4 regions of the Pantoea sp. X-Soil-YNGN-775 genome follow, and region 3 is predicted to be linked to each of the others. Evidence: riboswitches for the same ligand, from Rfam matches in the RefSeq annotation. Region 3 holds a riboswitch; each other region holds the start of a gene.
What was found. Region 3 has a riboswitch for thiamine pyrophosphate ahead of thiB (thiamine ABC transporter substrate binding subunit). Riboswitches for the same ligand answer to the same signal wherever they lie in the genome.
Positions count from the first base shown of each region.

Region 1: linked by a shared signal. The riboswitch ahead of thiM (hydroxyethylthiazole kinase) and the one ahead of thiB (thiamine ABC transporter substrate binding subunit) in region 3 are both predicted to bind thiamine pyrophosphate.
Region 2: linked by a shared signal. The riboswitch ahead of tenA (thiaminase II) and the one ahead of thiB (thiamine ABC transporter substrate binding subunit) in region 3 are both predicted to bind thiamine pyrophosphate.
Region 4: linked by a shared signal. The riboswitch ahead of thiC (phosphomethylpyrimidine synthase ThiC) and the one ahead of thiB (thiamine ABC transporter substrate binding subunit) in region 3 are both predicted to bind thiamine pyrophosphate.

Region 1 is NZ_AP035945.1:2,655,251-2,663,182, forward strand. It holds gene AC6I8I_RS12490 (mannitol dehydrogenase family protein) at 1-1,336, shown strand, start outside; gene AC6I8I_RS12495 (GntR family transcriptional regulator) at 1,437-2,123, shown strand; gene thiD (bifunctional hydroxymethylpyrimidine kinase/phosphomethylpyrimidine kinase) at 2,174-2,974, opposite strand; gene thiM (hydroxyethylthiazole kinase) at 2,961-3,758, opposite strand; TPP riboswitch at 3,793-3,888, opposite strand; gene AC6I8I_RS12510 (hypothetical protein) at 4,095-4,802, opposite strand; gene AC6I8I_RS12515 (hypothetical protein) at 5,939-6,124, shown strand; gene AC6I8I_RS12520 (hypothetical protein) at 6,240-6,749, shown strand; gene AC6I8I_RS12525 (hypothetical protein) at 6,746-6,892, shown strand; gene AC6I8I_RS12530 (hypothetical protein) at 6,889-7,086, shown strand; gene AC6I8I_RS12535 (primase-helicase family protein) at 7,059-7,932, shown strand, end outside.
Region 2 is NZ_AP035946.1:352,143-360,074, forward strand. It holds gene AC6I8I_RS21570 (ABC transporter permease) at 1-497, opposite strand, end outside; gene AC6I8I_RS21575 (ABC transporter ATP-binding protein) at 494-1,234, opposite strand; gene tenA (thiaminase II) at 1,231-1,926, opposite strand; TPP riboswitch at 2,008-2,110, opposite strand; gene AC6I8I_RS21585 (6-phospho-beta-glucosidase) at 2,234-3,664, opposite strand; gene ascF (PTS cellobiose/arbutin/salicin transporter subunit IIBC) at 3,728-5,155, opposite strand; gene AC6I8I_RS21595 (LacI family DNA-binding transcriptional regulator) at 5,409-6,422, shown strand; gene AC6I8I_RS21600 (DeoR family transcriptional regulator) at 6,426-7,175, opposite strand; gene AC6I8I_RS21605 (DUF1479 domain-containing protein) at 7,251-7,932, opposite strand, start outside.
Region 3 is NZ_AP035945.1:686,254-694,185, forward strand. It holds gene thiP (thiamine/thiamine pyrophosphate ABC transporter permease ThiP) at 1-1,221, opposite strand, end outside; gene thiB (thiamine ABC transporter substrate binding subunit) at 1,197-2,183, opposite strand; TPP riboswitch at 2,229-2,331, opposite strand; gene sgrR (HTH-type transcriptional regulator SgrR) at 2,367-4,028, opposite strand; gene AC6I8I_RS03070 (MFS transporter) at 4,282-5,460, shown strand; gene leuD (3-isopropylmalate dehydratase small subunit) at 5,500-6,105, opposite strand; gene leuC (3-isopropylmalate dehydratase large subunit) at 6,109-7,515, opposite strand; gene leuB (3-isopropylmalate dehydrogenase) at 7,520-7,932, opposite strand, start outside.
Region 4 is NZ_AP035945.1:236,145-244,076, forward strand. It holds gene AC6I8I_RS01065 (aminotransferase-like domain-containing protein) at 1-540, shown strand, start outside; gene thiE (thiamine phosphate synthase) at 722-1,360, opposite strand; gene thiC (phosphomethylpyrimidine synthase ThiC) at 1,363-3,285, opposite strand; TPP riboswitch at 3,371-3,471, opposite strand; gene AC6I8I_RS01080 (Rsd/AlgQ family anti-sigma factor) at 3,625-4,131, opposite strand; gene nudC (NAD(+) diphosphatase) at 4,221-4,991, shown strand; gene hemE (uroporphyrinogen decarboxylase) at 5,032-6,099, shown strand; gene nfi (deoxyribonuclease V) at 6,102-6,770, shown strand; gene AC6I8I_RS01100 (YjaG family protein) at 6,834-7,424, shown strand; gene hupA (nucleoid-associated protein HU-alpha) at 7,613-7,885, shown strand.

The DNA.
Region 1 (7,932 bases), 2.0 Mb from region 3:
TAAGCTGGCCGCCGAACACGGCAGTGACTGGGGTTACTGCGAAGTGAACCTCAACAGCGGCGAACTGATTCAGGCGCTGCGTGAACAGCAGTTGCTCTATACCCTGACCGAAATGGCGAATGATTCGCTGCAGACCCGGGTGATCGGCGTGATTACTGCGGCGCTGCACGGCAAAGGCGACGGCATTGAGGCGGTGATTAACGCCATGTGTCAGCCCGAGGTGGCGATTGTTTCAATGACCGTGACCGAGAAAGGCTATTGCCATCAGCCAGCCAGCGGCAATCTGAACCCGGATCATCCCGATATCCTGCATGACCTCGACAATCCACAGACGCCGCGTTCGTTGCCAGGGCTGATTCTGGCTGCGATTAATCGCCGTCGGCAACTCGGTCTGCCGCCCTTCAGCGTGATGTCGTGTGACAACATGCCGGAGAATGGCCACGTCACCCACAACGTGATTGTGCAGCTGGCGCAGCGCCAGGATGCCGCGCTGGCTGAGTACATTCAGCAGCAGGTGACCTTTCCCTCAACCATGGTTGACCGGATTGTGCCGGCGATGACGGAGGCGGCGTTTGACGCGCTGGCCGGGCGGCTCGGCTCCCGTGACCCGGTGGCGGTTGAAGCGGAACCGTTCTTTCAGTGGGTTATTGAAGATAACTTTGTCAGCGGTCGTCCGGCGTGGGAAAAGGCGGGTGCAGAGCTGGTCAGCGACGTCTTGCCGTATGAAGAGATGAAACTGCGGATGCTGAATGGCAGCCACTCGTTTCTCGCCTACCTCGGCTATCTTGCCGGTTATCAGCACATCAGCGACTGCATGGCCGATCCGCACTTCCGCGCCGCTGCCCGTTCACTGATGGTCGATGAGCAGGCTCCCACCTTGCGCACCCAGGGCGTGGACCTTGAAGCCTATGCCGATTCGCTGATCGCCCGCTACGAAAACCGCGCCATCAAACATCGTACCTGGCAAATCGCTACTGACGGATCGCAAAAGTTACCGCAGCGTCTGCTGGACAGTCTGCGCTGGCATCTGAGCAATAACAGCCGCTGTGAACTGCTGCTGCTCGGCGTGGCTGGCTGGATGCGCTATGTCGGGGGCATCGACGAACAGGGTCAGCCGATTGAGGTTCGCGATCCGCTGAAGAGCACGCTGGCAGAATGCGTGGCCGGCAGCGAAGAAGGTGAAGCGCGGGTGCGTGCGCTGCTGGGCCTGCGCCAGATCTTCGGCGACGACCTGGCAGGCAACGCCGATCTGGTCGCCCGGCTGACCGCCCGTTATCAGCAGCTGACTACCCAGGGTGCGCGTGCGACGGTGCAGCAGTACATGACCCGCGCCTGATGCTGTGATGACAAAGCACTGGCGCAGACGCAGCGTGCTGATTAGACTGACTCTTTCCCTTCGGGCTGGCACCAGCCAGCCGTAATATGGATATTGCTGCATGTCGATCGCCTATACCATTACCACCAGCGAACCGGTGAATCAGCAGATTTACCGGTTTTTGCGCAAAGATATCGTGACCTGTGTGATTCAGCCGGGTTCGCTGCTGTCGGAAAAAGAGGTCTCTGCGCGTTTTAACGTCTCACGCCAGCCGGTGCGCGAAGCGTTCATCAAGCTGGCCGAAGCCGGACTGGTACAGGTATTGCCGCAGCGCGGCACCTTTGTGCGTAAAATTTCCGCCAAACGGGTGGCGGACGGCCGTTTCATCCGTGAAGCGGTGGAGGTTTCCGTGGTGCGCCGTGCGGCGCTGGAAATTGGCGAGCCGGCGCTGATGATGCTGGAACACAACCTTCAGCTGCAACGCATGTCGGCTGAGCGGCATGACAGCCAGGCGTTTCTCAGCCTTGATGATGAGTTTCACCGGCTGATTGCCGAGAGTATTGATTGCAAGCTGGCGTGGGAAACCGTCGAGAACATCAAAGCAGCGATGGACCGGGTGCGTTTTCTCACCCTGAGTGAAGTTTCACCGCCGGAAAGCCTGATTGAGCAGCATGAGGAGATTTTTTCAGCGTTGAAACATCACGACGCAGACGCCGCCGAAGCCGCGATGCGCCGTCATTTGCAGGAGATGATTTTCTCAATAACCCCTATCGCCGAGCGCAACAGCGCCTGGTTTGAAGCACCCTGACCCGGTAATGTGCCGTCCCGCCGCCTCAGCGCGGGATGGCGCATCTACCGTTACCACCACTGATGAAAATGGTGCACCGGCCCGATTCCCGTACCGACCTCCAGTGAATCCGCCTGTAACAACGCCTGCTGCAGCCAGGCTTTCGCTTCGGTGATCGTATCAGCCCAGTCGGCGTGACGCGGACGCAACGCCGCCAGCGCCGCTGACAGCGTGCAGCCGGTGCCGTGAGTATGACGGGTATTGACCCGCGGGGTGCTGAACCGCTGCTGGCCCGACGGGGTGATCAGCCAGTCCGGGCTGTTATCAGCCGTCAGGTGACCGCCCTTGATCAATACTGCCTGACATCCCGCCGCCAGCAACGCCTCGCCCTGCGCCCGCATCTGCGCTTCGCTCTCCGCCACCGCGCACCCCAGCAACGCTGCTGCTTCCGGCAGATTCGGCGTAATCAGCGACACCTGCGGTAACAGCAGTTCGCGGACGCTGGCAATGGCATCGGCGGATAACAGCGGATCGCCGCTTTTCGCCACCATCACCGTATCCAGCACCACGAAAGGAATTGCGCTGCGTTTCAGCCGCGCCGCAACCTGCCCGACGATGGCGGTTTCCGACAACATGCCAATTTTAGCGCTGTCGATGCGCACATCGTCCAGCACCGAGTCGAGCTGGGCGGCCACAAAGTCTGCATCAATCCGGTAGACCGACTGAACGCCACGGGTATTTTGCGCCACCAGCGCGGTGATCACGCTGGTGCCATACGCGCCCAGCGCTGAAAAGGTTTTCAAATCGGCCTGAATCCCTGCCCCGCCGCTGGGATCGGTCCCGGCGATGGTCAGTGCATTAATGCGTTTCATGGTCAACCTCCAGCGTCCAGAGCGCATCAAGAAATGCTGTGGCAAAACTGCCGGGGCCGGCTGAGCTTGCCGCCGCCTGTTCACCGGCCCGCGCCATCACCTGACAGGCACTGGCAACGTTGAGCAGCCGATCGCCGCTCAGACTGCTGAAGCCGGCTACCACCGCCGACAGCGCACAGCCGGTACCGACCACCCGCGTCATTAACGGGCTGCCGCCGCGAATGGCAAAGGTGCGCTGGCCGTCGGTGGCGTAGTCTACTTCGCCGGTCACAATCACCAGCGTTTGATAGTCGCGGGCCAGCTGCCGGGCAGCCTCCAGCGCTGCATCCGCCTGATGCAGGCTATCCACTCCGCGTCCGCCGCTGGCCTGTTGCGCCAGCGCCATGATCTCTGACGCGTTACCGCGGATCACCGCCGGCTGCTGGCTCAGCAGCCGCTGGCAGAAAGTGGTGCGCAGCGTCAGTGCGCCGACCGCCACCGGGTCCAGTGTCCAGGGCGTTCCCGCCTGCCTGGCGGCCGTGACTGCCGCCTGCATCGCCTGCTGGCGCTCAACGGTCAGCGTTCCGACGTTTATCAGTAAGGCATCGGCAAAGCCGCTGAACTGCGCGGCTTCCTCCGCATCAATCACCATCGCTGGCGAAGCGTTGAGCGACAGCAGCACATTGGCGGTGAAGTTTTGTACCACGTCGTTGGTCATGCAGTGCACCAGCGGTGACTGACGGCGGAAACGGTGCAGAATGGGCGCGAATTGCGCAGCAGAAAGGTGTTGAGATTGATGTGTCATCATAGCTCCCAACCGGCGAACAAGAAGGCGAATGCGGTCAGGCATCAGACTTCCCTACGCTGGCATTATCCAGATCAGGTCAGCGGGTGTATCTCAGCCCTGTATTAGAGGGGCACCCCGAGTCATTTAAAATCAAAATCAACTACTTGCGATTAACGTCCCGTTAATCCCTGATCAGGATAATGCCAGCGGGAAGTCCAACAAACAAGCTCTAAAAACTGTACAAATCCCATAAAGTATCCCAGCTTGTGTCCCAAGTTATTAATGGAACGAGGTGGAAAAGATGCAAAAAAGCCGGGATATTCCCGGCTGGAATTTGCATTCTCAGGCAAGCGCTCAGGCTGCACTTCGTAAACGAGCATAGTGCAAACCAATCTCATCAATAAGTGGCTGCAAGTTTTTGCTACCTTTGACGGTGAACATAGTTGCTGGCTGATGGTCGTTGATGTGTTCATTGATATTTAATGGGCAAGAAAGGCGTATCGATGGCCTCATTGTGGTAGGCATTGAGGTTGTTAATCTCACCAAATTATCTTCTGTATACTCTAATATCGGAGGTTGATGGCGAACCATTCTCTTCCCGCAATAAGAGAGCAATTCTTTTACCTTCCACCATTCGCATGCCTTAACCCAAGAACGTATCTTTTCACGTTCATCGTCAGTCAAATTGAAAATTTCTTGATGTTTAGACTCGCTCCGTCGTGACAATCTGGCGTGATGATAAATAGCGTCCGACGCACACCTCAGCACTTTTGTCATACGCTGGGTGTTTCGTCTGGAAGGGGCTGTCCAATCACCTTGCGAGATATTGTAATCCCACATCTGCTTAAATACCGTGGGTGTATCAATGCAATCAAGCCGTTTCAAGATCGCTATGATTCGTTCGCCACTATAACCTCTCGATTCCTTCTCCTGCCCCATCGCCCCCCAGATACAATCTTCCACAATCTGAGGTAATTCAGATAATGAGCTATGCTTTAGCAGGAATGCTCGCACCGCTTTATTATCCACACCCTTTGCCACTGCACCTTTCGTTCTTGCCATGTTTTTCTCCTTTTTAAATGGGTATATAAAATCCTCCGCTATCGCTGGTAGCGAGCAGGATATGTGGCCCTCCTTGTGGATGGCATTTAGTAGGGGTTACCGTTTTACGGTAATTTGATTTATCCGGCATTGCGCCAAACGTTCTGGAACACAGCTTTTGAGACTGTTAATTGAAGTTCGCTTGTAGCAAGAAGCGTCCACAACCTTATCGAAGTGCATTGCCACAAATGTTGCTGATCGCTATTCCACACATATGCTTTTCAACCAGTGATGTAAACATCCCCGTTAAATGCACACAATATGCAACAGCAATCCGGTGTAACCGCTGGGTTACCTGAGTCCACGAGTGGGACAATCCACACAGAAACAGGTCATGAGACCTGTTGAGGCTGTGGCATGTAACAGAGTGGTAAACGAAGGTTATGGTATGGACAGACGATTCAGTTTACGTCTGATACAGGCCATTATCTGAATATCATCTAAAGAGGCGAAGCCATCTCGTAACGTCGTGACGAGAAGAAAAAACACATCTAATCACTGATGACACCCGTCATCTTGCTGTGATTAACTTCTATAGATGAGTTGGTTTTTTCGAAGAAACAGTTGTTGGTGCTTTAAATATTTCGAAAAAGGATTTCAAAGACCATAGCCCGTATGGGTGAGTGTTGTGTATTTTCTTTCCTGACTAAGGAATGAAAATTAACAAAAGCGAGGTCTCTTTATATTGTGGCGTTTTATTCCCTTTCCAACATGCAGTCGGACAGTAAGCGCTTGCACCGTCGTAACACGCTTGATTCAACCAAAGGGCCAAACACGAACATCGTGATTAATTTAATTTATCAAAATCAATACCACCCATCATCCTCAAAAGCCGTAGATTGTCAATAGCAACCCCGAATTCAAATGAAATTGATATCTATTTCCATCAAAATGTGATAAAATAAATTCTATTAATTAATAACTTAACAGAGGAAGCCTTGTGCCATAAATTTACGCCAGTCCCGTTTTCGTTACCTAATGAGGCGGAACGCACCTACCTGGTATCTATACTGAATACCGTTGACCTACGCGCGACAACCCCAAGGATCAACGTCCTGCACTACCTGAACGAAACCGATATCCCCGTTACCGCTGAGATGGTTTCAAGGTACGTCGATCTCCCGTTATCCACAGCTTATCGGGCATTGACGGCGCTTGAAACTAACAGCCTTGCAGGAGTTACGTTTGGACGCTCCGAAGTAACGCGCTGGTTCCGGTTCCTCCCGGACAGGCCTCAACATTGCCCTGCGTGCGGGCAGAGCTTCTTTACAGAGTACGCGTAAGCCGAACACACAAACACTGACGAGATGGCCGCACTACACGGTCACATCAAATGACGCTCACCACGGAGCGCCATTGGGCTTTTACGCCCATTTCCAACCGATTACGGAGAAAACCATGACTACTAAAAGACAGGCCCAGAAAGCCGCTGAGAGCGATCTACAGGCATTCCTGAGCGAAGCCGCAGAACGGTTCAAACCTGACGCCACCGTACTGGCAGCACGGATTGATACCGCTGTCCAAAGGTACACCGCCACCAGCACTACTCAGCGCTTCAACGCCCCAGGAGCACTTGCAATGCAACAGTTACAGGAGCGGATTCTTGAGGGCTGGCGGTACGATATCGGCATCCCTCAATCAGTCTACCTTGCCGGTAGCACAGGGAACATATCGATCACGCTTCGCAAACCGGCAGAGCTGTTGGAACAGGAGATCACCGACCTGAAACGGCAAGTGGAAGATGAATATCACAGAGAGCTGGCAAACGGGCTGGAGCGTGAACTGGACAGGCTGGTTCAGGACGCCGCCAACGAAACACAGCGCCGTGCTGAGGAAGCCGCAGCCGCAGAGCGGGAAGCTATGCGCCATCGCCTCAAAGATATGCTTTTGGCAGGAGCGACTGTATGACGAAGATAAAAAGCGGGACGCCAACGCCCGCCCATATTGACCCGGACGCGCTCGAACGGGCAATAGCCGCCGCTCGTAAAATCCAGGGTGCCAATCGGGACAGGTACAAATCGCTACCCGTCCAACCGGAGGTTAAAAAATGAAAATTTATGACATCACAGTGACGGGAACTACCGCCGACTGGCTGACCGCCACGCGCGGAAATATACCTCTGCCGGTGTTCGTTCGTAAGCTGCTGACTGAGATCGCCAGCCAGCCCGAGAAATACAGTGACCTGACCAATACAATTAACGACTCAGTGGAGTGCAAATGCCAAACCCGAACAACGAAAAAATAAAGAAACAGATTCTCAACGCCTTTATCGACTACCTGAAAAATCATGGATGGGTGCTCAAAGCGACAAATAACCTCTCAGTCCTGTTCAACATCCATGATGGTGTCACCCTCAACGATGACAGCATCAGCGGGCTGTTTTACCAGTGGGCCAACCAAAACTCATATGCTGAGATTGAGTACGAGGATCATTGGTGGAACAACATACGCCGCCGGTTAACGTTCGTCATCGGTGAAGCCTTCCAGCCAGCGGTAGACCCGGAATTATTTGTGCCGTTGAGTTCCGGGGTGTTTGCAGTCAATACGTACAAAAGATACGAGAGTGACGGACCAGCTAAAGGTTTTAACCCTGAACCGGCCCCGTGGATTGAGTTTATCGAGCGCCTGTTTCCGCAAGACACTGACAGGAAAATAGTGTGCGACTGGATGGCACATATGCTCCAGCGCCCCGATCAGCGTCCATCCTGGCACCTGTTGTTCACCGGCGATACTGGTACCGGGAAAGGCGTGCTCTTTGAGCATATCCTCACCCCGTTGCTTTCAGGGCAAACCGCCTCGCTGGACTCATTCGCCAAACTGACGGAGAAACACAGCACAACGCTGACCTCCAATATGTTGATCCACCTGGATGACGTATCAACCAACAGTGACAGCCAGATGACCCGGTTAAAATCTATCCTCAGCGAGGAATGGCAGCGGCTACGACCACTTTATGAAGCGGAGCGGAGTGCACGGGTTTTCGCAAGGATCATATTGTCGAGTAACCAGCCTCGGCCTCTGCGACTGGATGAGAATGAGCGCCGCTGGTACGCCCCGGAGTTTATGACGCACAAAGCCGACCGGCAAGAGA
Region 2 (7,932 bases), on a different replicon from region 3:
CGCAGTTGCGATCCTCGTGAAGCGCCCAGCGTGCGAGCCAGATCGAGATAACCCGGACTGACGCGGCGCAGGCCATCATAAAAGGCCGAGGTCACCGGGAAGAAAATCACCAGTACCGCCATCGCCACTTTGGCGCTCATGCCGAAGCCAAACCACAGCACCAGCAGCGGTGCCAGTGCAAAGACCGGAATCGCCTGGCTGGTGAGCACCAGCGGCATCATCCAGCGCTGCAGACGCGGCGAAAACGTCATGCCGAGCGCCAGCAGGCAACCCAGTACTACGCCAATCGCCATTCCACTCAGGATTTCAGTGAAGGTGATCAGGCTGTGATAGCCGAGCCAGCTCTTACTGGTCCAAAGCGCCTGCGCAACGGCCGCCGGTGAAGGCAGCAGAAACGCCGGCACCGGCAGCAACGTCACCAGCCACCACAGCGCAATCAGGCCGCTGCACAGCGTGATGCCACGCCACAGCGGGGCAAAGCGGCTGAGCTGTTTCATAGCGTCACCTTAGCCAGCTGTTGCAGCAAAGCGGCCTGGCTGCGAATCACGCCAGCATCATCAGGCGCGCGCGGCGGCTGACCCGCTAATGGCGGGCAGGGTTCAATGCCTGAGCCGGTCAGCACCCGCATATGATGGCTGAGTCGGCAGGCTTCCGCCGCGTCGTGAGTGATCAGCAACACGGTATGTTGCGCCAGCACCCCGGCGGCCAGGGTCTGAATCTGGCTGCGGGTCAGCGCGTCGAGCGCGGAAAAGGGCTCGTCCATCAGGACAATCGGCTTTCGTGCATATAAGGTGCGCGCCAGTGCGGCCCGCTGCCGCATGCCGCCAGACAGGGTGGCGGGCCGGGCCGTTGCGTAGCGAGTCAAACCAACCCGCGCCAGCAGATGCTGCGCCCAGTCGCGGTCCGGTTTTTCGCCGTGCAGACGACTGGCCAGGCAGACGTTTTGCTCCACGCTCAGCCACGGATAGAGCAAATCCTGCTGGCCCATCCAGGCGATCCGCCCGGCCAGCGGCAGGCCATCACTGCCGCTGACCAGCCCGGATGTCGGCGGCGTCAGGCCAGCAATGACGCGCATCAGGCTACTTTTCCCGACGCCGCTGGCACCCAGCAGCGCAGTGAAGGCCGCGGCGGGGATCTCCAGGTCGAGTGAGTCGAACAACCGATGCGATCCCAAATCCAGCCTGAGCTGACGTACAGAAATGCCCGGCGGTGATAACAGCGTTGAACGGCTCATTGGGATGACGTCAGTTGCGGGTCGAGGCCCATCTGCCAGAAGTCGGATTCCAGCCGGGTGGCGGTAGTGAATATCGTCGCCAGCTGGTCGAATCGCTCAGCCCCGGCGCGCTGTTGGGCCAGCGTTTCAAACAGATTCAACGCCGCGCGAACACCGGCCAGATAATCGGCATCGCCGTAATTCTGAATCCAGGCGCCGTAAGGATTGCCTGCGATCACCGTCGCGGGATGGTGTAACAGCGTCAGGCCGATTTCAGCATAGCCGGCAACGCACGGCATTAGCGCGGTCATCAGCTCAAGCGCATCTCCGCTGTGGCCGACGTCCAGCACGTAACGGGTGTAGTTGATTGTTTCAACGGCTTCGGCCTGGCTGGCCAGCACGGCTTCGCTGATCCCCCACTGCTGGCAGTAAGCCACATGCAATGGCAGTTCATTGACGATGGCGTTGAGAGATGCCGTTGCTGCACGTAACGCTGCCGGGTCGTGCAGTTTACTGACCAGCAGCCCATAGGCGCGGGCAAAGTGCAGCAGAAACAGATAATCCTGGGTGAGGTAATGACGAAAAGCGGCGGGAGGCAACTGGCCCTGGCCGAGCTGCTGCACAAAATCGTGCGACACGTAGGCGTGCCAGTGATCGCCCGCCTGGTGACGCAGGCGGCCATAAAAGCCGGTGTCGAAAAGCGCAAGTGACATAGGATCTCCATTAACGGTTCGTTAACATAAGGAGATCCGGGCATACGATGAAGAACAGGCAAAAACGCAGAAAATGATGCAGAAACGTTGCCGACCCGTCCCTTCGCTGGCATGACCCAGATCAGGTTCAAAGGGTTCGGCTTGTGCCATCTCAGCCCATTACAGGACACCCCTCGGAGACGTTTGTTATACGATAATTATCTGCTGAATACAACGGCACGCCGCAGTCCAGCTCAACCAGCCGCCCGCTTACTGCTGCGGGTCGGCTGACCAGAATAGCCTGTTCTGTCGATACAAGGTGACAGCGTCACTCCAGATCTTCACCATTGCTGGCGATCACTTTTTTATACCACCAGAACGATTTTTTCCGGCTGCGCGCCAGCGTGCCGTTGCCCAGATCGTCACGATCGACATAAACAAATCCGTAACGTTTACTCATTTCGCCGGTCGAGGCGGCAACCAGATCGATGCAGCCCCAACTGGTATAACCCATCACCGGCACACCGTCCGCAATCGCATCGCCCATCGCCCGGATATGTTCACGCAGATAGCTGATGCGGTAATCATCTTCAATCTCACCGGCGTCATTAAAGGTATCCCGTGCGCCCAGACCATTTTCGACCAGAAACAGCGGCTTCTGATAGCGGTCATACATCATATTCATGGTGATGCGTAAGCCAAGCGGATCAATGCCCCAGCCCCATTCACTGCGCGTCAGATGCGGGTTGGTCAGAGATTTCACCACGTTGGCGGCGCTGCTGTTAAGCTCGTTCATCTCTGCTGACGCGCAACGCGAGGCGTAGTAGCTGAACGAGACAAAATCGACGCTGTTTTTCAGAATCTCAGCATCGCCGTCGTCAATCTGCAGGCTGACCCCTTTTTCCCGAAACAGGCGGGCCGCGTAGGCGGGATAGTATCCGCGCGCCTGCACATCAATAAAGAACAGGTTTTCGCGGTCTTTTTCCAGCGCCGCCCAGACATCTTCCGGTTTGCTTGACCATGGATAGAAGTTGCCGCCCGCCAGCATGCAACCGACCTGATTAGCCGGATTTATTTCATGGGCGATTCTGGTCACCAGCGCGCTCGCCACCAGCTCATGATGGGCCGCCTGATACTTAACCTGCTCATGATTTTCACCTGCTTCAAACACCAGCCCGGCACCGGAGAACGGACTGTGCAGCAGAATATTGATCTCATTAAAGGTCAGCCAGTACTTCACCAGACCGTCAAATGCCTCAAAGCAGCTGCGGGCATAGCGGGCAAAAAAGTCGATCATCTTGCGGTTGCGCCACGAGCCATATTCAGTAACCAGATGCATCGGCACGTCAAAGTGACACAGCGTAACCAGCGGTTCGATATTGTATTTACGGCACTCTTCAAACACCGCGCGGTAAAAGGCGATCCCCTGCGGATTCGGCGTCAGCTCATCCCCATTCGGAAAGAGACGGCTCCAGGCGATAGAGGTGCGAAATACGCTGAATCCCATTTCCGCCATCAGCGCAATGTCTTCCGGATAGCGATGATAGAAGTCTATTGCGTCGTGGCTGGGGTAAAACTCATCGTCACGCAGGGTGAAACGTTGCTCCAGGCCTAACTTCACCGGCATCCGGTGCGGACCGTGGGGGATCATGTCAACGGTGGTTAAACCCTTTCCGCCTTCACGATAGCCTCCCTCAGCCTGGTTGGCGGCTAACGCGCCGCCCCATAAAAATCCTTGCGGGAATCTTAATTCAGACATGAAATCCTCTGTTTTGGGTCAGCATTGCCGGTTAGTTGGCGTTAATCGCGTTGGTTCGTTCGGTCACCAAGCCGATGATGGCGCAGCCGCAGCCGTAGAAGCCGGCTCGGTTTCAGGAATGTCCTCGAAACCTAAAATCAGCGTCAGCACAAACGACAGCACTACCGACAGCACCATCACCGCCGCCACCCAGACGATGCTCATCGGATTAGCGGGGTCGAAAAATTGTACGCTGGTGAACAGGCCGGGTGAGGCCATCGAGTGACTGGCCAGCCCGCCAATGCCGGCTACCGCGCCACAGATAAAGCCGCTGATTAAACAGGCGATCAGCGGACGTTTCAGCCGGACCGCCACGCCATACAGCGCCGGTTCTGAGATGCCTGCGATAATCGCTGATGCCGCCGCGGCCAGCGCGGTCTGGCGCAGTTCACGGTTTTTGGTTCTGAACGCCACCGCCAGCGACGAGCCACCCAGCGAAAGGTTGGCGCCGATTTCAGACGGCATGACCATTCCCTCTTTGCCGGTTTCAGCAATGGTCTGGATTATGGTCGGGGTAAATACCCGGTGCATCCCGGTCATCACCAGCAGCGGCCAGATGGCACCCATAATCGCCACTGATAGCCAGCCGAGATAGCCGTGAACGGTATACACCAGCGCCGAAATCCCGCTGCCGATCCAGATACCAATCGGCCCGATCAGGACGATGGCGATCGGTGCAGCAATCAGCACAATCAGCATTGGCTTAAGGAAGTTTTTTGTCACCGCCGGGGTGATGCGATCGACGCCGCGTTCGATGTGCGACAGAATCCAGGTCATCACCAGCGCCGGAATAACCGTGTAGGTATATTTCACCGCGGTCACCGGAATAAAGGCAAATTCCACCGGCTGGCCCTGTGCCGCTTTCGCCATCAGCTCAATGAAATTGGGATGCACCAGTACCCCGGCAATGGCAATCGCCAGCGACATGTTGGTTTTGAATTTCAGCGCAGCCGACGCTGCCACCATCACCGGCAGGAAGAAGAACGCTCCGTCGCCAATTACATTCAGGATCACCAGGGTTGATGACCCTTTTTCAAACACCCCAGCCATATCAAGAATCATCGCCAGCAGCTTGACCATCGATCCGCCGATAATCGCCGGAATTAACGGGGACATGGTGCCAACCAGCGCATCGAGAATCCCTGCGCCAATCCCTTTTAAGGTCAGTTTGCGCTTCACCGGCGCAGCGGTGCCGCCGCCAGGCGAACCTAACGACATCACCGCCTGATAAGCCTGCGAGACATTATTGCCAATGATCACCTGGCACTGGCTGTCGTTATGCACCACACCCATCACGCCATTGATGGCTTTTAATCGCGCAATATCGACCTGCGTCTGATCTTTAACCACAAAGCGCAGGCGCGTCATACAGTGGGTGAGCGCCTCAATATTGGTGAGGCCACCTAACGCGTCAACGATAGCGCGTGAAACCTCGTCATAGTTTCTGGGCATGATGGATCTTCTCTGTAGGGTAATCGGTCAGTGTTATGTTTTGTGCCCTGACTAAGCGGCAAATAGGAAACCGGTTTCACAAAATCATGAAGATGTTTATTGCATGGGACAAGCGTTAAAAATACTCAGTTTTTGATTCTGTGATGTAAGTCACCACCAGCGATAATGAAATGCGATGCCGTGCCGGTGAAAATATTTCCAATAATGAGAGGCTTAGGTAGACTGCTAACAGGCGCAGTGAAGGAGCAGTGAAATGGCAACGATTCAGGAAGTAGCAGCGCGGGCAGGCGTATCAAAAGCCACGGTATCGCGGGTGTTGTCAGGCAACGGCTATGTCGGGCAGGAGAAGCGCGAACGGGTACTGCAGGCGATAGCCGAAACCGACTACCGGCCGAATCTGCTGGCGCGTAACCTGGCGACCAAATCCAGCCAGACCATCGGCCTGGTGATCACCAATACGCTCTATAGCGGCAGTTACTTCACTGAACTGATGGCCCACTCGGCGCGGATGATGGAGCAGCAGGGGCGTCAGCTTATTCTGGCCGACGGCAAGCATACTGCGGAGCAGGAGCAGGCGGCGATCCAGTTCCTGCTCGATCTGCGCTGCGACGGAATTATCATCTACCCGCGGTTTCTCTCAATCGACGCGCTTGATGCCATCATCTCCCAACACCGGCAGCCGATTCTGGTGATTAATCGCCGCTTGCGCATTAACGACAGCTACTGCATTTACATCGATCAGCAGGCCACCAGCACCGATGCTGTCAGTCAGTTGCTGGCTCGCGGACATCGTGAGATCGCCTTTATCACCGGATCGCTGGATTCACCGACCGGCATGGAACGCTTGTCGGGTTATCAGGCCGCGCTAAAGGATGCGAAGATTGCGCCTGAGCCGCAGCGGATTGTGCAAGGGAAGTGGACAGCGCAGAGCGGCATGGCAGCGGTCGATAGCCTGCTGGCGCGCAAGGTGGCGTTCACTGCGATTGTCGCAAGCAACGATGAGATGGCGATCGGTGCCATCAAGCGCCTGACCGAATGCGGCATTGCGGTTCCGCAGCAGGTGTCGGTGCTGGGCTTTGATGATATTCCGCTGGCACCCTATATCACGCCTTCACTGTCGAGCATCAAACTGCCGGTCACCGAAATGATCAACGAAACCATTGGCCGGCTGATAACCATGCTGGATGGCGGTGAGTGGCGACCGCGGCCGCCATTTAACGGCAGCCTGATCCTGCGTGATTCAGTGGCTGACGGCCCTGCGGCGTAAAGCTTAGCCGGTAGTGATCTGAGTCACCTCAACCTGCTGCTCCTTCAGCTGCTGCAGGGTAGCGGCATCGAGCTGATCATCAGTAATGACCCGGCGGATCGGGTAACCTGAGGAGAGCGGATAAGGCTGAATCTGACCAAATTTCGAGCTGTCGGTTAGCGCATAGCTAGCGGCTCCTTTTGCCAGTACCGCATCAACCACATCACAACGCAGCATATTGCGACCGGTAAAACCGCTTTCCGGGTGCCAGCCATCGACCCCGACAAACGCCTTATGGAAATGGGTCTGCTGAATACAGTAACGGGTGAGTGGACCGACCATCGACTCGCTGCTTTTTTGTAGCAGACCGCCCAGTACGATCACTTCGCAGGCGGCTTCGCGCAATAACTGGGCGATGTAGTGACTGACGGTGATCAGGGTGATATCACTGCGTTGTGCCAGCGCGCGCGCCAGCAGAGCATTGGTGCTGCCGCCTTCAATAAATACCGACTCGCCGGCATTGACCAGGCGGGCGGCGTGATCGGCCAGCGCCTGCTTAACCGGATAGCGGGTATTCATCCGGGTGCCCACATTATCGCTGTCGATCGCCAGCGCAGAACCGTGGATCCGCCGCAATAAGCGATCGCGCTCCAGCAGGGTAAGGTCCTGACGCACCGTCACTTCTGACACGCCCGTCAGCTGCGCCAGTTCGCTGACCGCAATGGTGCCGCGGGTATTAACCAGTTGAATAATCTGATGATGTCGTGGATTCATAAGCCAGCTTCGCAGAACAATAGACGCTGCAGTTTAACAGGGAAAACACCGCGCCGGAGCCGACGCGGTGATAATTCAGGCTAAATCCAGCGCCCGCCGGCCATTCTGATTCAGATCGGCCAGCGTGAAGCGCTGCTGCCAGTTCGCTTCGTAATCTTCAGGCGGAAAATCTGCGGGCGAACGCCCCTGTTCCAGCGCCCCGGCAACCTGTCGGGCATAAGCCCGGTTCTTGTCGCACATCGGTGCGGCCGGAATGTACATCACATTGCCCCAGCCCTGCTGATCTTCTACCGGTGCCACCGCGTGAATGACATCGCAATGCCACCAGACGGAATCCCCGGCCTGTAAAGCAGGGATTGAACTGAGTCCGGCGATCAGATGAGGATGCCATTTTTCATTGATCGGCAAGACCCGCCCCGGTTCTACCCCGCACAGTTCATCGTCCGGGACATCGGATAACAGCGGACGCAGCAGCACATAGGCCATCGCCTCCGGTACCGGTACCACATGCAGCAAACCCTGGCCGGGAATCATATCTGACAGGGCGGTCCAGCCCTGGAAAGTGCGGAAAACCGAGCATTTGGTGGTATCAGGCAGATCATATTCATCGACTTCAGTGCGATGCGCGGCATCCCACGGATCGTATGCGGCAAAATCACCGCTAAACAGTTTGCCAAATACCTGCTGATAAGCGGGCAGCAGCCAGCGTTCAAGCGCGCCGGAATCAGTATGCGCACCCAACCCTTTTGAGGTAGTG
Region 3 (7,932 bases):
CAGCCCGTCCGCCGACGCCGGCAGGCCAACGGTGGCGTTAAACAGCAGAAAGAAGCCGGTCGCCAGCACAATGCCGGGCATTGCCAGAATCAGCATGCCGCTGGTGTCGATCAGCTGTGCGGCGAGCGGGCGCTGACGCAGACGCAATTCGCGACTGCTCCACAGCAGCATCAGCGTCAGTATTACGCACAGCAGGCCGGCACCGACCGCGATGCGCAATGAGGTCAGGGTCGCCTGCCACAGCGCTGGCTGGGCCAGCGCGCCGCGCAGCCCGCCGTGCAAGCCATCCACCACTACCGCCGCCAGCGGCGGCAGCAGCAGCAGTAACGCCAGCATAATCAGCAACCCATCCGTTAGTTGAGCCAGACGAGAATCCTGTGGATCGCGCCAGCCGTGCAGCTGGCTGGTACCGGCAGGGAGCGCTTTACTGAACCGCTGGCTGAGCAGCACCAGCGTCAGACAGCAGCTGAGCTGAATCAGCGCCAGCAAGGCGGCTCGACCGGGATCGTAGTCGTAACTGAGCGCCTGAAAGATCGCCAGTTCAATGGTGGTGGCCTGGGGGCCACCGCCCAGCGACAGCACGGTGGCGAAGCTGGCGAAGCAGAGCATAAAGATGAGCGCGCCGGTCGGCAGCAGCTGACGACGCAGCCATGGCCACTCCAGCAGGCAAAAGTGGTGCCAGCCGCGCAGATCAAGCTGTGCGGCCAGTTGACGCTGCTCGGCCGGAATACTCTCCAGCGCCTGCAGCATCAGACGCGTCGCCAGCGGCAGGTTAAAAAAAACATGCGCCAGCAAAATGCCCTGTAACCCATAGGGTGAGAAGTGATAGTCAATGCCCAGCAGCTGACACATCTGCGCCAGCCAGCCGACGCGGCCATAGACCGTCAGTAGGCCAAACACCGCCACCAGCACCGGCAGCACCAGCGTCATGGCACACAGACGCAGCAACAGCTGACGACCGGGAAAGCGGCGGCGATAGAGGGCGCGCGCCAGCGGCACTGCAGGCAGCAACGACAGCAGGGCGGAGAGCAGCGCCTGACCAAAGGAGAACGCCACAACGTGCTGCAGGTACTCATCCAGCAGCACGCTACGCCAGTCGGTGACCGGCGCGGCATTCCACAGCGAGATAAAGGCGAACAGCGCCACGCTGATTAACAGCAGCGTGGCGAGCGACCCGGGGATCAGCCAGCGCGGCATTAGCGGCTGACGGCGCGTTGCCACTGGCTAATCCAGCCAGAGCGCTGGCTGGCTACCTCTTCCGGCGAATAGTGCAGCGCGGTGGCGGGCACCTGCAGCGTGGCGAAGCCAGCAGGCAGGGTGGTTTTGATCGCCGGATACATCCAGTTGCCGGTCGGGATGGTGTTCTGGAACGCCGGCGAGACCATAAACTGCATGAACTGCTGCGCCAGTTTCGGCTGTTTACTGCTGGCTAACTGCGCAGCAACCTCGACCTGCAGATAGTGGCCTTCGGCAAACGGTGCGGCGGCGTAGTTCTCTTTTTTCTCTTCGATGATGTGATAGGCCGGCGAGGTGGTATAGCTCAGCACCAGATCGCCTTCGCCTTTCAGGAACAGACCGTAGGCTTCACTCCAGCCCTTGGTGACCGTCACGGTTTTCTGCGCCAGCTTTTGCCATGCCTGCGGGGCCTGATCGCCATAGACTTTCTGCATCCACAGCAGCAGACCTAATCCCGGGGTACTGGTACGCGGATCTTCATAGATGACCCGCCATTTTTCCGGGCTCTCTACCAGCTCTTTCAGGCTTTTCGGCGGATTTTTCAGGCGGGTTTTGTCATAGACGAAGGCGAAATAGCCATAATCAAACGGAACAAAGGTGCTGTCGTGCCAGCCACCCGGCAGCGTCAGCTGCGCGGTATCGACCTTGCTGGCGGCAAACAGACCGGTTTTTTGCGCCGCCTGCAGCAGGTTGTTATCCAGTCCCAGCACCACATCCGCTTTGCTGTTTTTGCCTTCCATTCGCACGCGATTCAGCAGCGACACGCCATCTTCCAGCGTGACAAATTTCAGTTCGCAATCGCACTGCGCTTCAAAGGCTTTTTTGACCGCCGGACCGGGGCCCCAGTCAGCGGAGAAGGAGTCGTAGGTGTAAACCGTCAGAACCGGTTTGGCAGCCAGTACCGGGGTGGAAAGTAACAGCAGCAGTGGCAGAACTTTGTTAAACACTTTGCGCTCCTTCAGGAGAATAGGGGATGAGTCGCAAAGGATCTGAGCAGCAGGCCTCTCAAATCCCTACGTCGGTATTAACCGAATCAGGTTCGACGGGTCTCTCTCAGCCGTTTGCGGTCAGCAGGCGGCACCCCGTTGAGAACGTCACATTCTAGTCATTTCAGCGTCAGCGCGAAAGCGTTACAGCGCGGGCGGCGCAAACCAGGCAGATTTAAAATCGAACCAGCCGAGGGTATTCATCCGCACGCCGCGCATGCTGCGCTGACCTTCAAGCAGCAGCCAGTGGTGGAACAGCGGATGCAGACCGGCCTCTTCCACTAACCGCTTGCTCCATTCGGCCAGCGGCAGCGCTTTTTCACGCCAGCGGGCGGCATCAGCGTGCCAGTCGATCGGCAAACAGTGATGCAGCAGCGGGATCTCATACAGCTGGGCAAACAGTGAAAAGGCCAGTGGCAGCGTGAAGTTCACGCTGCCGAGCCAGATATCGCTGTCGGCCTCGCCCTGATGCCAGCATTCGTAACTGACTTCACGCGTCTCCAGCGTAACGCCGTGCTGCGCCAGCAGCGGACGCAACGCATTGGCAATGCCTTCGTGCTCAACGTGCTGACTGTACCAGGTGAGCGTCAGGTGAGTCAGGCCGGGCGGCTTTTCGACCGGGGTAAGATCGCGGCGGTGATGCCAGCGCGGCAGCAGGCCATAGGCCGGAAACCAGTAACGCTGATAGCCGACGCCGGCGTGGTTGAGCAGGGCGATGGGATTGAACAGATAGCTGACCCAGCGCCGTATCGTCTCGTCACGGCCTTTTTCCGAACGCTGATCAAACAGCAAATAGTAGCAGCCTTCTTCCAGCCGGCTCTCTTCCTGGATCTCATCCGCGCCGTCGCCCTGCAGGCGCACACCTGCGTAGACCAGCTCATCGCTGATATCCGGCAGTACCCAGATAGAGACGTCATCAATCAGCGCGCGAAAGCCAAAATAATCATCAAAGGCTTCTATCTTCAGCTGACTTTCCTGATTGCGGATCACGCTGTAAGGGCCGGTGCCGATCGGCTGGCGGGCAAAGTCGCGCTGCGTGGGCCACTCGCGCGGCAGGATCATCGCACTGACGCTGGCCAGTAACCAGGGTAACCAGTCGTCGGGCTGGCTTAAGGTGATATCCAGCGTCCACGGAGCGGGCGAGTCGAGCTGTTGAATATGGGAAAACAGCGGCTGCTGACGCTGACGTTCCAGCGTGGCGATAACATCGGCCATCTCCAGTTCGCGACCATGATGAAAGCGAATCGCCGGTCGCAGAAAAAAGCGCCAGTGGAGCGGGGAAGTCTGCTGCCAGTGATGGGCAATATCGGCCTCTATTTCCCCATTTTCCTCATTTATGCGCGTCAGGCCATTAAAAATCTGGCGGGCAATATGGGTTTCGGAGCGGCGCAGGGCGGAGCCCGGCAGCAAATTCAGCAGCGGGCGGTAGTAAAGCACCCGCAGAATGTGTTTTCCCTGACGGAAACTGCGGCCAAGGTGAGCGCCAATCATCTGCCTGACCTGATTCTTATCGCCGACCAGCTGCACCAGCTGATCGATGCGATCCTGATCCAGCAGATCCTCAGCGCGCTGCTGCTGTAGCGCCAGTCCGGTGTAGCAGAAGGTTAGTTGTGAGCGCTTACCGCGTCCGGCTTCGGCCTGCCAGATTAACCAGCCGGCCGCCTGCATCCGGTTGAGTAGGTTGCGCATATGCCGGCGTGAACAGTGCAGCAGGTCAGCCAGTTCGCTCAGGGTGATCTCCTGCGTCTGCCCCTGGCAGCTTTGCCACAGGCGTATGAACTGCTGCTTCAGGCGAGATGAGGACATAAAAGAGGAACTCCCGGTGAAAAGCGCTCTGTTTTTCTTGCCGCATTTTAAGGGCAAACTTTGCTCTATGGGAAGAGCGGGAGGCATTCAGCTATGAATGGCGTTCGACCCTCATGCCGCTGTTCAGCGGGATGCTTTTCTGAGTAGGGTGCAATTACACCGCCAGCAGATGATCTCTGCTGGCTTTTTTCATGCTGCACGGTATCGTCTACCCTTCTTCTCTTCCCCTGTTCATCCTGTAAGGGATTTCGGTATGAAATCGCTGTTAACGCGGCAGCGCCGCATCAATCCGGTCTACCTCGCTTTTATGGTCGCCTCGTTCATGCTGGGCGTGGCGGGCGCATTGCAGGCACCGACCCTCAGCCTGTTTTTAACCCGTGAGGTGCAGGCCCGCCCATTCTGGGTCGGGCTGTTTTTCACTATCAATGCGGTGGCCGGTATCGTGGTGAGTATGCTGGTGGCAAAGCGATCGGACAGCGTCGGCGATCGCCGCAACATCATTCTGTTCTGCTGCCTGATGGCGCTGGTTAATGCGCTGCTGTTTGCCTTTACCCGCCACTATCTGACGCTGATTACCCTTGGGGTGCTGCTCTCGGCGTTAGCCAGCGTGTCGATGCCGCAGCTGTTCGCGCTGGCACGTGAATATGCCGACCAGTCAGCGCGGGAAGCGGTGATGTTCAGTTCGGTGATGCGGGCACAGCTGTCGCTGGCGTGGGTGATCGGACCGCCACTGTCGTTCGCTCTGGCGCTGAATTACGGTTTCGTGACGCTGTTTATGGTGGCGGCGGCGCTGTTCCTTATCTGCATCGTGCTGGTGTGGTTTACCCTGCCGTCGGTGCCGCGCGCTGAGCCACTGCTGCAAAGCGGCGGCCTGCCGTTAAGCGGCTGGCGTGACCGGGATGTGCGGCTGCTGTTTCTGGCCTCGGTGACCATGTGGACCTGCAACACCATGTATATCATCGACATGCCGCTCTATATCAGTACCACGCTGGGATTGCCGGAAAAGCTGGCCGGTTTGCTGATGGGGACCGCGGCCGGGCTGGAGATTCCGGTGATGCTGCTGGCCGGGCATTACGCACGGCGTATCGGCAAGCGGCGGCTGATGCTGCTGGCGGTGGCGGCAGGGGTGCTGTTTTACCTTGGGCTGGTGCTGTTCAACTCGCGCACCTCACTGATGGTTTTACAGCTGTTTAATGCGGTGTTTGTCGGGATTATCGCCGGTATCGGGATGTTGTGGTTTCAGGATTTAATGCCGGGGCGACCCGGCGCTGCGACAACGATGTTCACCAATTCGATCTCGACCGGCATGATTCTGGCCGGGGTTATTCAGGGAACCTTAAGTGAGCGGCTGGGACATGAAGCGGTCTACTGGCTGGCATTTGTGCTGGCGATAGCGGCTTTTATTATGTCAGCGCGGGTACGCGACGTTTAAAGCAGCAGGGCGACGGGATGCCGCCCTGCTTTGACTCTATCAGCGCAGGAAGGCGGGCTGGTTCTGCTCATATTGCGAGATCGACGCTTCGTGTTGCAGCGTCAGGCCGATACTGTCAAGGCCGTTAATCATGCAGTGACGGCGGAAGCTGTCGAGTTCGAACGGATAGACTTTATCCCCTGCAGTCACCGTCTGCGCTTCCAGATCGACCGTAAAGCGAATGCCCGGTTGCGCCGCCACCAGTTTAAACATCTCATCCACTTCCTGTTCGCTTAACTTCACCGGCAACAGCTGGTTATTGAAGCTGTTACCGTAAAAAATATCCGCGAAGCTCGGCGCAATCACCACGTGAAAACCGAAATCGGTCAGCGCCCAGGGCGCATGCTCACGTGATGAGCCGCAGCCAAAGTTTTCACGCGCCAGCAGAATGCTGGTGCCTTTGAACTCCGGCTTGTTGAGCACAAAACCGGGCGTCGGCACGGTGCCGGCATCATCTTCAAAGCGCCAGTCGTGAAACAGGTGCTGGCCGAAACCGGTGCGGGTTACTTTCTGCAAAAACTGCTTAGGGATAATGGCATCAGTATCGACGTTAGCCGCATCCAGCGGCGCAACGATACCGGTGTGCTGGGTAAATTTATTCGCCATCGGTTAAGCTCCTGTCGTCAGTTGACGGATATCGGCAAAATGGCCGGAAACGGCGGCAGCGGCTGCCATCGCCGGGCTGACCAGATGGGTCCGGCCACCGCGGCCCTGACGACCTTCAAAATTACGGTTGCTGGTTGAGGCGCAACGCTCGCCTGGATTCAGACGGTCATTATTCATCGCCAGACACATTGAACAGCCTGGCAGACGCCATTCAAAACCAGCGTCGAGGAAGATTTTATCCAGACCTTCGGCTTCAGCCTGAGCTTTGACCGGACCGGAACCTGGCACCACCATGGCAATCACGCCAGGCGCGACTTTGCGGCCTTTGGCGATGGCGGCGGCAGCGCGCAGATCCTCAATGCGTGAGTTGGTGCACGAGCCGATAAACACCTTATCAATCGCCACATCGGTCAGTTTAATGCCTGGCTGCAGGTTCATGTAGGCCAGGGCTTTCTCCGCCGAGGCGCGCTCGACCGGATCGGCAAACGAGGCCGGATTGGGAATGACCTGATCAACGGCGATCACCTGGCCTGGGTTGGTGCCCCAGGTGACCTGCGGTGCAATCTGTTCGGCATGCAGCGTGACGACCGCGTCATATTTCGCCCCTTCATCGGACTTCAGGGTACGCCAGTAGGCTACAGCCTGTTCCCATTTCTCACCCTTCGGCGAGAACTGACGGCCTTTCAGGTAGTTAAATGTAGTCTCATCCGGCGCAACCAGGCCCGCTTTGGCACCCATCTCAATCGCCATATTACACAGGGTCATGCGGCCTTCCATGCTCAGCGCTTCAATCGCCGGACCGCAGAACTCAACCACGTGACCGGTGCCGCCCGCGCTGCCGGTTTTGCCGATGATTGCCAGCACGATATCTTTGGCGGTGATGCCGGTCGCGGCTTCGCCCAGCACTTCAATCTTCATGGTTTTCGCCCGACCCTGTTTCAGCGTCTGGGTGGCAAACACATGCTCGACTTCTGAGGTGCCGATACCAAAGGCCAGCGAGCCAAACGCGCCGTGCGTGGCGGTGTGTGAGTCGCCGCAGACGATGGTCATGCCCGGCAGGGTCATACCCTGCTCAGGGCCGATAACATGAACGATGCCCTGGAACGGGTGATTCAGGTCATACAGCTGCACGCCAAATTCAGCGCAGTTTTTCATCAGCTCCTGCATCTGAATACGCGCCATCTCACCCGACGCATTGATGTCTTTGGTCTGGGTTGAAACGTTGTGATCCATGGTGGCGAAGGTTTTTTCAGGCTGACGGACTTTACGTCCGTGTGCGCGCAGCCCATCAAACGCCTGTGGCGAGGTCACTTCATGGATCAGATGACGATCGATATAGAGTAATGGCGTTTCATCTGGCGCTTCGTGGACGACATGTGCATCAAATAACTTCTGGTATAAGGTTTTCATTATTTTATTTTTCCTCGGCGATAAAGCGGGCAATGATGCTGCCCATCTCATCGGTGCTGACCGCAGGGCCGTCGCCGGCTAAATCTTTGGTGCGGTAGCCCTCTTCCAGCGCCCGGCTGATGGCGCGCTCAATGCTATCGGCGGCGTCATCGGCATTCAGGCTGTAACGTAACAGCAACGCCAGTGACAGGATCTGCGCCACCGGGTTGGCGATGTTCTGACCCGCAATGTCTGGTGCAGAGCCACCGGCCGGTTCAAACAGACCAAAACCCTCTTCATTCAGGCTGGCGGAAGGCAGCATGCCCATTGAGCCGGTGATCATCGCGCACTCATCAGAGAGAATGTCACCGAACAGGTTAGAGCAGAGCAGCACGTCAAACTGCGACGGATCTTTGATCAGCTGCATGGTGGCATTGT
Region 4 (7,932 bases), 450 kb from region 3:
TTTTCCAAAACGCTGGCGCCAGGCTTACGGGTTGGCTGGGTGGCACCAGGCCGCTACCGGGACCGCGTCCTGCATATGAAGTACATCGTGACCGGCTCTACCGCTACGCAACCGCAACATGCCGTGTCGGAGTTTATTCGTCAGGGCCATTATCAACCCCATCTGCGGCGGATGCGGCAGATCTATCATCGCAACTATGAAACCTTCAGCTGCTGGGTGCGCCATTACTTCCCCTGCGGGATTTGCGTCTCCCGTCCGCAGGGCGGTTTCCTGATGTGGATTGAGTTGCCGGAACCTTTTGATGCCGTTCGGCTCAATCGTGAACTGCGTGAATCCAAAATTCAGATCGCCGTCGGCTCACTGTTTTCCGCCGCGGGTAAATACCGTAACTGCCTGCGCTTAAACTACGGCTTGCCGATCACTGAACAAACCGAACAGGCGGTGGCGCGGGTAGGGGCAGCCGTCGAACGGGCGATGCAGGCCTGCCAGCATGATGATCTTCCTGCCGCCTTAGCGCCCGATTTGCTGGTGGCTAAGTAGGAGAGAAGCAGGGCCAGAAAGAGGAGGGAACTGGCCCTGGTCAGGTAACCGTACCTGACGAAGGCCACCCTAAACGGCTATCTGACACCGCGCCAGTGGCTGACTGGATAATCGCGCGCGGTATTCCTGATTTATCGCTGCCGTTGCAGCGGTTTAATCATTTTTGCGCGCTGTTACCCAATCACACGCACGCTGGCCGCGCCGGTTCAGCCAGCGCAAGCAGGGTACGCGTCGCTTCACGCCAGTCCTCTGCCTCGGTGATGGCGCTTACCACCGCAATGCCGCCCACGCCGGTCGCCAGCACCGCGGGTGCTCGCGCAACGGAGATACCGCCAATCGCCACGGTCGGAATATGCGTCAGGCGGGTCAGATGTCGCTGCAGTTCTGCCAGCCCCTGCGGCGCAGACGGCATCTGTTTGGTGCGGGTCGGAAAAATATGCCCGAGCGCGATGTAAGAGGGCTGAATGGCCAGCGCACGATCCAGTTCGGTATCATCATGGGTGGAAATACCGAGTCGTAACCCCGCCAGGCGGATTTGTGCCAGGTCCGCCACCTCCAGATCCTCCTGACCCAGATGGACACCGTAGGCCTGATGCTTTATCGCCAGCCGCCAGTAGTCATTGATGAACAGGCGCGCATCGTAACGTTTACCCAGCGCAATGGCCTGGGCGACGGCCGCTTCTGCCGCCTCGTCCGACTGATCTTTGATGCGCAGTTGCAGGGTGCGGACGCCGGCGTCTAACAGACGTTCGATCCATTCAACGCTATCGACTACCGGATAAAGGCCGAGACGCGGCACGGTAGCAGGAAATGCAGACATAGTTACTCCTCCTTCATGGCATCTGCCGGATGATAAAGCTCACCACCCCGGCTGCGAAATTGTTCAGACATCTGTGCCATGCCAACCTCAATCGGCTGCGCGCTGGCTTGCTGGCTTGCGGCAAAATCCCGCACCTCCTGAGAGATTTTCATTGAGCAGAATTTAGGGCCGCACATTGAACAGAAGTGGGCCACCTTGCCGGATTCCTGAGGCAGGGTTTCGTCATGCATTGCGCGCGCGGTATGCGGATCGAGCGCCAGATTGAACTGATCTTCCCAACGGAATTCAAAGCGCGCTTTTGACATGGCATTATCCCGGATCTGCGCACCCGGATGGCCTTTAGCGAGATCGGCGGCGTGCGCAGCAATTTTGTAGGTGATCAGACCCTGTTTTACATCCTCTTTATCGGGCAGACCAAGATGTTCTTTGGGGGTGACGTAACACAGCATTGCGCAGCCGAACCAGCCAATCATTGCTGCGCCGATACCAGACGTAATGTGGTCATAGCCGGGCGCAATGTCGGTGGTGAGAGGACCGAGCGTATAGAAGGGGGCCTCGTGACAAACATCGAGTTGCTCTGTCATATTACGGCGGATCATATGCATCGGGACGTGGCCGGGGCCTTCAATCATCACCTGCACATCATATTCCCAGGCGATCTGCGTCAGCTCGCCCAGCGTTCGCAGTTCGGCAAACTGCGCTTCATCGTTAGCATCCTGAATCGAGCCAGGGCGTAAACCATCGCCCAGCGACAGTGAGACATCGTAGGCCGCGCAGATTTCACAGATTTCGCGGAAATGCTGATAGAGGAAGCTCTCCTGATGATGCGACAGACACCATTTCGCCATGATCGAGCCGCCGCGCGAGACAATGCCGGTCAGCCGTTTTGCCGTCATCGGCACGTAGCGCAGCAACACGCCAGCATGAATGGTGAAGTAGTCAACGCCCTGCTCAGCCTGTTCCAGCAGCGTATCGCGGAATACTGCCCAGTTGAGCGCTTCGGCCACGCCGTTCACTTTCTCCAGTGCCTGATAAATCGGCACTGTGCCGATTGGCACCGGGCTGTTACGCAAAATCCATTCGCGCGTTTCATGAATATTACGGCCAGTAGAGAGATCCATCACCGTATCGGCGCCCCAGCGGGTCGACCAGACCAGTTTTTCTACCTCCTCCTCAATCGACGAGCTGACCGCTGAATTGCCGATGTTGGCATTCACCTTGACCAGGAAGTTACGCCCGATAATCATCGGTTCCGATTCAGGATGGTTAATGTTGGCGGGAATAATCGCCCGGCCTGCCGCCACTTCCTGACGCACAAACTCCGGGGTGATGTTATCTGGCAAATGCGCGCCAAAACTGTGGCCCGGATGCTGTTGCAGTAACACCTCACTGTGAATTCGCTCACGGCCCATATTCTCCCGCAGGGCGATAAACTCCATCTCCGGCGTAACGATGCCCTGACGGGCGTAATGCAGCTGCGTGACGCAACGGCCGGCGAGGGCGCGACGCGGCGTGGGCAGCGCGTCAAAGCGCAGGTGATCGAGGCTATCATCCGCCAGACGCTGCTGGGTATAGTCTGAACTGCGCTGTGGCAGCGGCTGGCTGTCGTTGCGTTCTTCGATCCAGCCCGCCCGCAACTTTGTCAGTCCACGATGCAGATCAATCTGCGCGGCGGGATCGCCATAGGCACCGGCGGTGTCATAGACCGGCACCGCCTCATTCTGCTCATACAGCGGCTGTTCTTTACTGCCGCCGACCGGGGTCGGACTGAGCCTGATTTCGCGCATTGGCACGCGAATATCCTGCCGGCTGCCGGTAATCCAGATGCGTTCAGAACGGGGAAATGCGCTGCCGCCTTGCAGTGAATCGATAAATTCCTGCGCCAGGGCACGCTGTTCACGACGGGTCATTTTTGAGTCAGACATAGCAATCTTCCAGTAAGTGGGAATGATGCTTGTCCGGAGTTCGGAAGGAGTAACAGCACGGGCAGTGCAAAAGACTGGCGTACCGATAATATTTACTCTTGTTCCCTTCGCAGGTTCTAACCTGATCAGGTTCCGCGGATCCCGAATTAACGGTCTCAGCCCAACTGGGCACTCCGACAAGAATGCGGTTTTACGCTGCGGCTGGCAGAGCGCCCGCTGAAGACGAAAAACCTTAACGTTCAAACAGAAAAAAATGGGTTCTTCTGGCCTCGGCCATCAGAACCCCTTCAGCATAAAAGGGCTGCAACTGAATCACAACCCCTTTACCTGCGTTTAACCTTATGCCGGACGAGCAATCTGGCTGTCATTGGCCACCGGTGGTGGTGCCAGGTGGTTATCCCACGCCAGCTGGATCAGCTTGTCTTCCAGCGTAAAGCGCGCCTCCAGCACTTCACCGACTTCAGACAGCGCCTGCTGGAACGTCATGCAGTTATCGTCATCGATCGCCTGCTGCAGATGGCCATCATACAACTGCATCAGGCGTTCAGTATTGGCTTCCAGCGGGGGATAGATTTGGGCTGCCGCGATCATCGGGCTGTCACCGCTCATCTCACTGATGATGCGTTCGTAAATACTAAAGTGACCGGCGGAAAGATAATCGACCAGGCCATGACAAAAGTTATCCAGCGCCTGCTCATCGAGGCGGGTCAGGGCTTCTTTATTGGGTTTAAGTCCGACCAGATGATAATAGGTTACTAACAGCTGGCGACGGGCTTCCAGCCACGAATCGACCAGTTCGTTACTGCCACCTACGCGTTCGGCCAGGACGTCTAACTGGTTAAGCATATCTAACTCCATGTGAGTTATAGTTGTTTATCTACACACTTAACATCAGGACTTCAGCGTGCGAGTTGACGCTAAGGATGACGAAATAAATGCAATGCGAAATCTCAAGCGTAGACGCTGGATGGTGGATTGTCAGCCACGAGCAGAAACTTTGGTTGCCGCAAGGTGATTTACCCCACGGAAGCGCCGAAAATTTTGGTCTGACGGGCACCAAAGCCCGGGTAATTGGCGAGTGGCAGGGGGAAAAAGTCTGGCTGATTTGCGAGCCACGTGCAGAGAGCATGTTCTCGGTGCGGCAGCTGATCGATCTGGATGTCGGACTGTTTCAGCTGGCGGGCCGCGGCGTACAGCTGGCGGAGTTCTACCGTTCCCATCGCTGGTGCGGCTACTGTGGTCACGAAATGCACCACAGCAAACATGAGTTTGCCTGTCTGTGCAGTCATTGCCGCGAGCGATATTATCCGCAGATTGCGCCCTGCATTATCGTGGCGATCCGGCGTGGCGATGAGATCCTGCTGGCGAATCACGCCCGTCATCGTAATAACGTTTATACCGTACTGGCTGGATTTGTCGAAGTCGGCGAGACGCTGGAACAGGCGGTGGCACGTGAAGTGATGGAGGAGAGCAATATCCGCGTCAAAAATGTCCGTTACGTCACCTCCCAGCCGTGGCCATTCCCGCAGTCGCTGATGACGGCGTTTATGGCGGAATATGATAGTGGCGATCTGCAACATGACGGCAAAGAGCTGTTGGATGCGGCCTGGTTCCGTTTTGATGCCTTGCCTTTACTGCCGCCACCGGGCACCGTGGCGCGCCGCCTGATTGAAGATACCGTCGCCCTGTGCCGCGCCGAAGCGTGAAAGTGCTACACTACACGCCTGAAATTGAGAGAGTAATGAAATGAGTGAACTGAAGAACGATCGTTATTTGCGTGCCCTGTTACGTCAGCCAGTCGATGTAACGCCAGTGTGGATGATGCGCCAGGCCGGACGTTATTTACCAGAATACAAAGCGACGCGCGCCGAAGCGGGTGACTTTATGTCGCTGTGTAAAAATGCTGAGCTGGCCTGTGAGGTGACGCTGCAGCCGCTGCGCCGCTATCCGCTGGATGCTGCAATCCTCTTCAGTGACATCCTGACCATCCCCGATGCGATGGGTCTGGGCCTCTATTTCGAAACCGGCGAAGGCCCGCGTTTTTCGCATCCGATAACCTGCCGGGCAGATGTAGAGCGTTTGCCGGTGCCCGATCCGGAAATGGAACTGGGTTATGTGATGAACGCGGTACGTACCATCCGTAAGAGCCTGAACGGCGACCTGCCGCTGATCGGATTTACCGGCAGTCCGTGGACGCTGGCCACCTACATGGTGGAAGGCGGCAGCAGCAAAGCGTTTACCAAAATCAAAAAGATGATGTACGCCGATCCCGCCACGCTGCATGCCATGCTGGATAAACTGGCGGACAGCGTCATTCTTTATCTCAATGCCCAGATTCGCGCCGGCGCGCAGTCAGTAATGGTATTTGATACCTGGGGCGGCGTCCTGACCGGCCGTGATTACCGCGAGTTCTCGCTGCACTACATGCACAAAATCGTCGACAGCGTGCTGCGTGAGAACGACGGTCGTCGGGTGCCGATTACCCTGTTTACCAAAGGGGGCGGGCAGTGGCTGGAAGCGATGGCTGAAACCGGCTGTGATGCGCTGGGCCTCGACTGGACCACGGATATCGACGATGCACGCCGCCGTGTCGGTGACAAAGTTGCACTACAGGGCAACATGGATCCTTCTATGCTCTATGCGCCACCCGCCCGTATTGAACAGGAAGTGGCCGGGATTCTGCAGCGCTTTGGCAACGGCACCGGTCATGTTTTCAACCTTGGTCACGGTATTCATCAGGATGTGCCGCCGGAAAATGCGGGTGTGTTTGTTGAGGCGGTGCACCGTTTATCGCGTCCTTTCCATCAGGAGTAACCATGGATATTGCCGCACTTCGCGCTGAGCAGTTGCAACGCGCCGCTGATGTGGTGCGTGAAGATGACTTTGACGTATTGCCGCCACGCTTTATTGGCGGGGCGGACGTCGGATTTGAACAGGAAGGCGCCGTCACCCGGGCGGCGCTGGTGATACTTGAGTGGCCCTCGCTAACGCTGGTGGAGCATCGCATTGCGCGTATCGAGACCACCATGCCTTATATTCCCGGCTTTCTCTCCTTCCGTGAGTACCCGGCGCTGATGGCGGCATGGCAGATGCTGGAGCAAAAACCGGACCTGCTGTTTGTCGACGGTCACGGTATCTCCCATCCCCGGCGGCTCGGCGTTGCGTCGCATTTTGGCCTGCTGGTGGATGTTCCGACCATTGGTGTAGCGAAACGCCGTCTGTGCGGTCGTTTCGCCGAACTGGATCCGCAGCCGGGCAGTCGTCAGCCGCTGATGGATAAAGGCGAACAGATCGGCTGGGTGTGGCGCAGCAAGCAGCGTTGCAATCCGCTGTTCGTGGCCACCGGGCATCGTGTCAGCCTTGATACTGCGCTGCACTGGGTTGAAAACTGCACGCGCGGCTACCGTTTGCCGGAGCCAACCCGCTGGGCGGATGCGGTTGCCTCGAATCGTCCGACTTTCCAGCGCTGGCAAAACGCGCTTTAACACTGTTTGTGCTGCGCTTTTGCAGTTACACTGCCGCCAGCGAAACGAATAAGAGCCACCTTTATGTTACAAAATCCCGTTCATCTGCGTCTGGCGAAGCTGGAAAGCTGGCAGCATCTTACTTTTATGGCCTGCCTGTGCGAGCGTATGTACCCGAATTATCGGGCATTCTGCGAGCAGACCGAATTTGCCGATCCGGCACTCTATCGCCGCATTCTTGATCTGATCTGGGAAAACCTGACGGTCAAAGATGCGAAGATCAACTTCGACAGCCAGCTGGAAAAACTTGAAGCTGCCATTCCTGATGGTGATGCGTTTGAGGTTTACGGTGTGTATCCGGCGATTGATGCCTGCGTGGCATTAAGCGAAGTGGTTCATGCGCAGCTGAGCGGCGACACACTTGAGCACGCGATTGAAGTCAGCGAGACCTCAATTACTACCGTTGCCATGCTGGAAATGACCCAGGCTGGACGCGAAATGACCGACGAAGAGCTCCGTGAAAACCCGGCCATCATTGATGAATGGGACCTTCAGTGGGAGATTTTCCGCCTGCTCGCCGAGTGCGAAGAGCGTGACCTTGAATTAATCAAAGGCCTGCGATCGGACCTGCGTGAAGCGGGAATTAGTAACATCGGTATAAATTTCCAGCAGTAAGGCGATAAAACGTGACTTCAGGCCCGAATTAGCGCGCCTGGAGGCTTCACATTGGCCCCCTCTCTGGTCTACATTTGGGGGGCTGAAAATTGTGGCTATCGGTGCGTGCAGGCTGAAGAGTGCCAGAATATGGCTTTTCCCTCGCACTCGTTGCTTAGCAAGCGATAAATACACTTTAAGGATAACTTATGAACAAGACTCAACTGATTGATGTGATCGCAGAAAAAGCTGACCTGTCTAAAACCCAGGCAAAGGCAGCGCTGGAATCTACTCTGGCTGCGATCACTGAGTCTCTGAAAGATGGTGATGCTGTACAACTGGTTGGTTTTGGTACTTTTAAAGTGAACCACCGCGCTGAGCGTACCGGTCGTAACCCGCAGACTGGCAAAGAGATCAAAATCGCTGCAGCAAACGTACCGGCATTCGTGTCTGGTAAAGCGCTGAAAGACGCCGTTAAGTAAGACGTCGCACTGCGGTTAAGCTTTAAAACAGGGGGCGATTCGCCCCT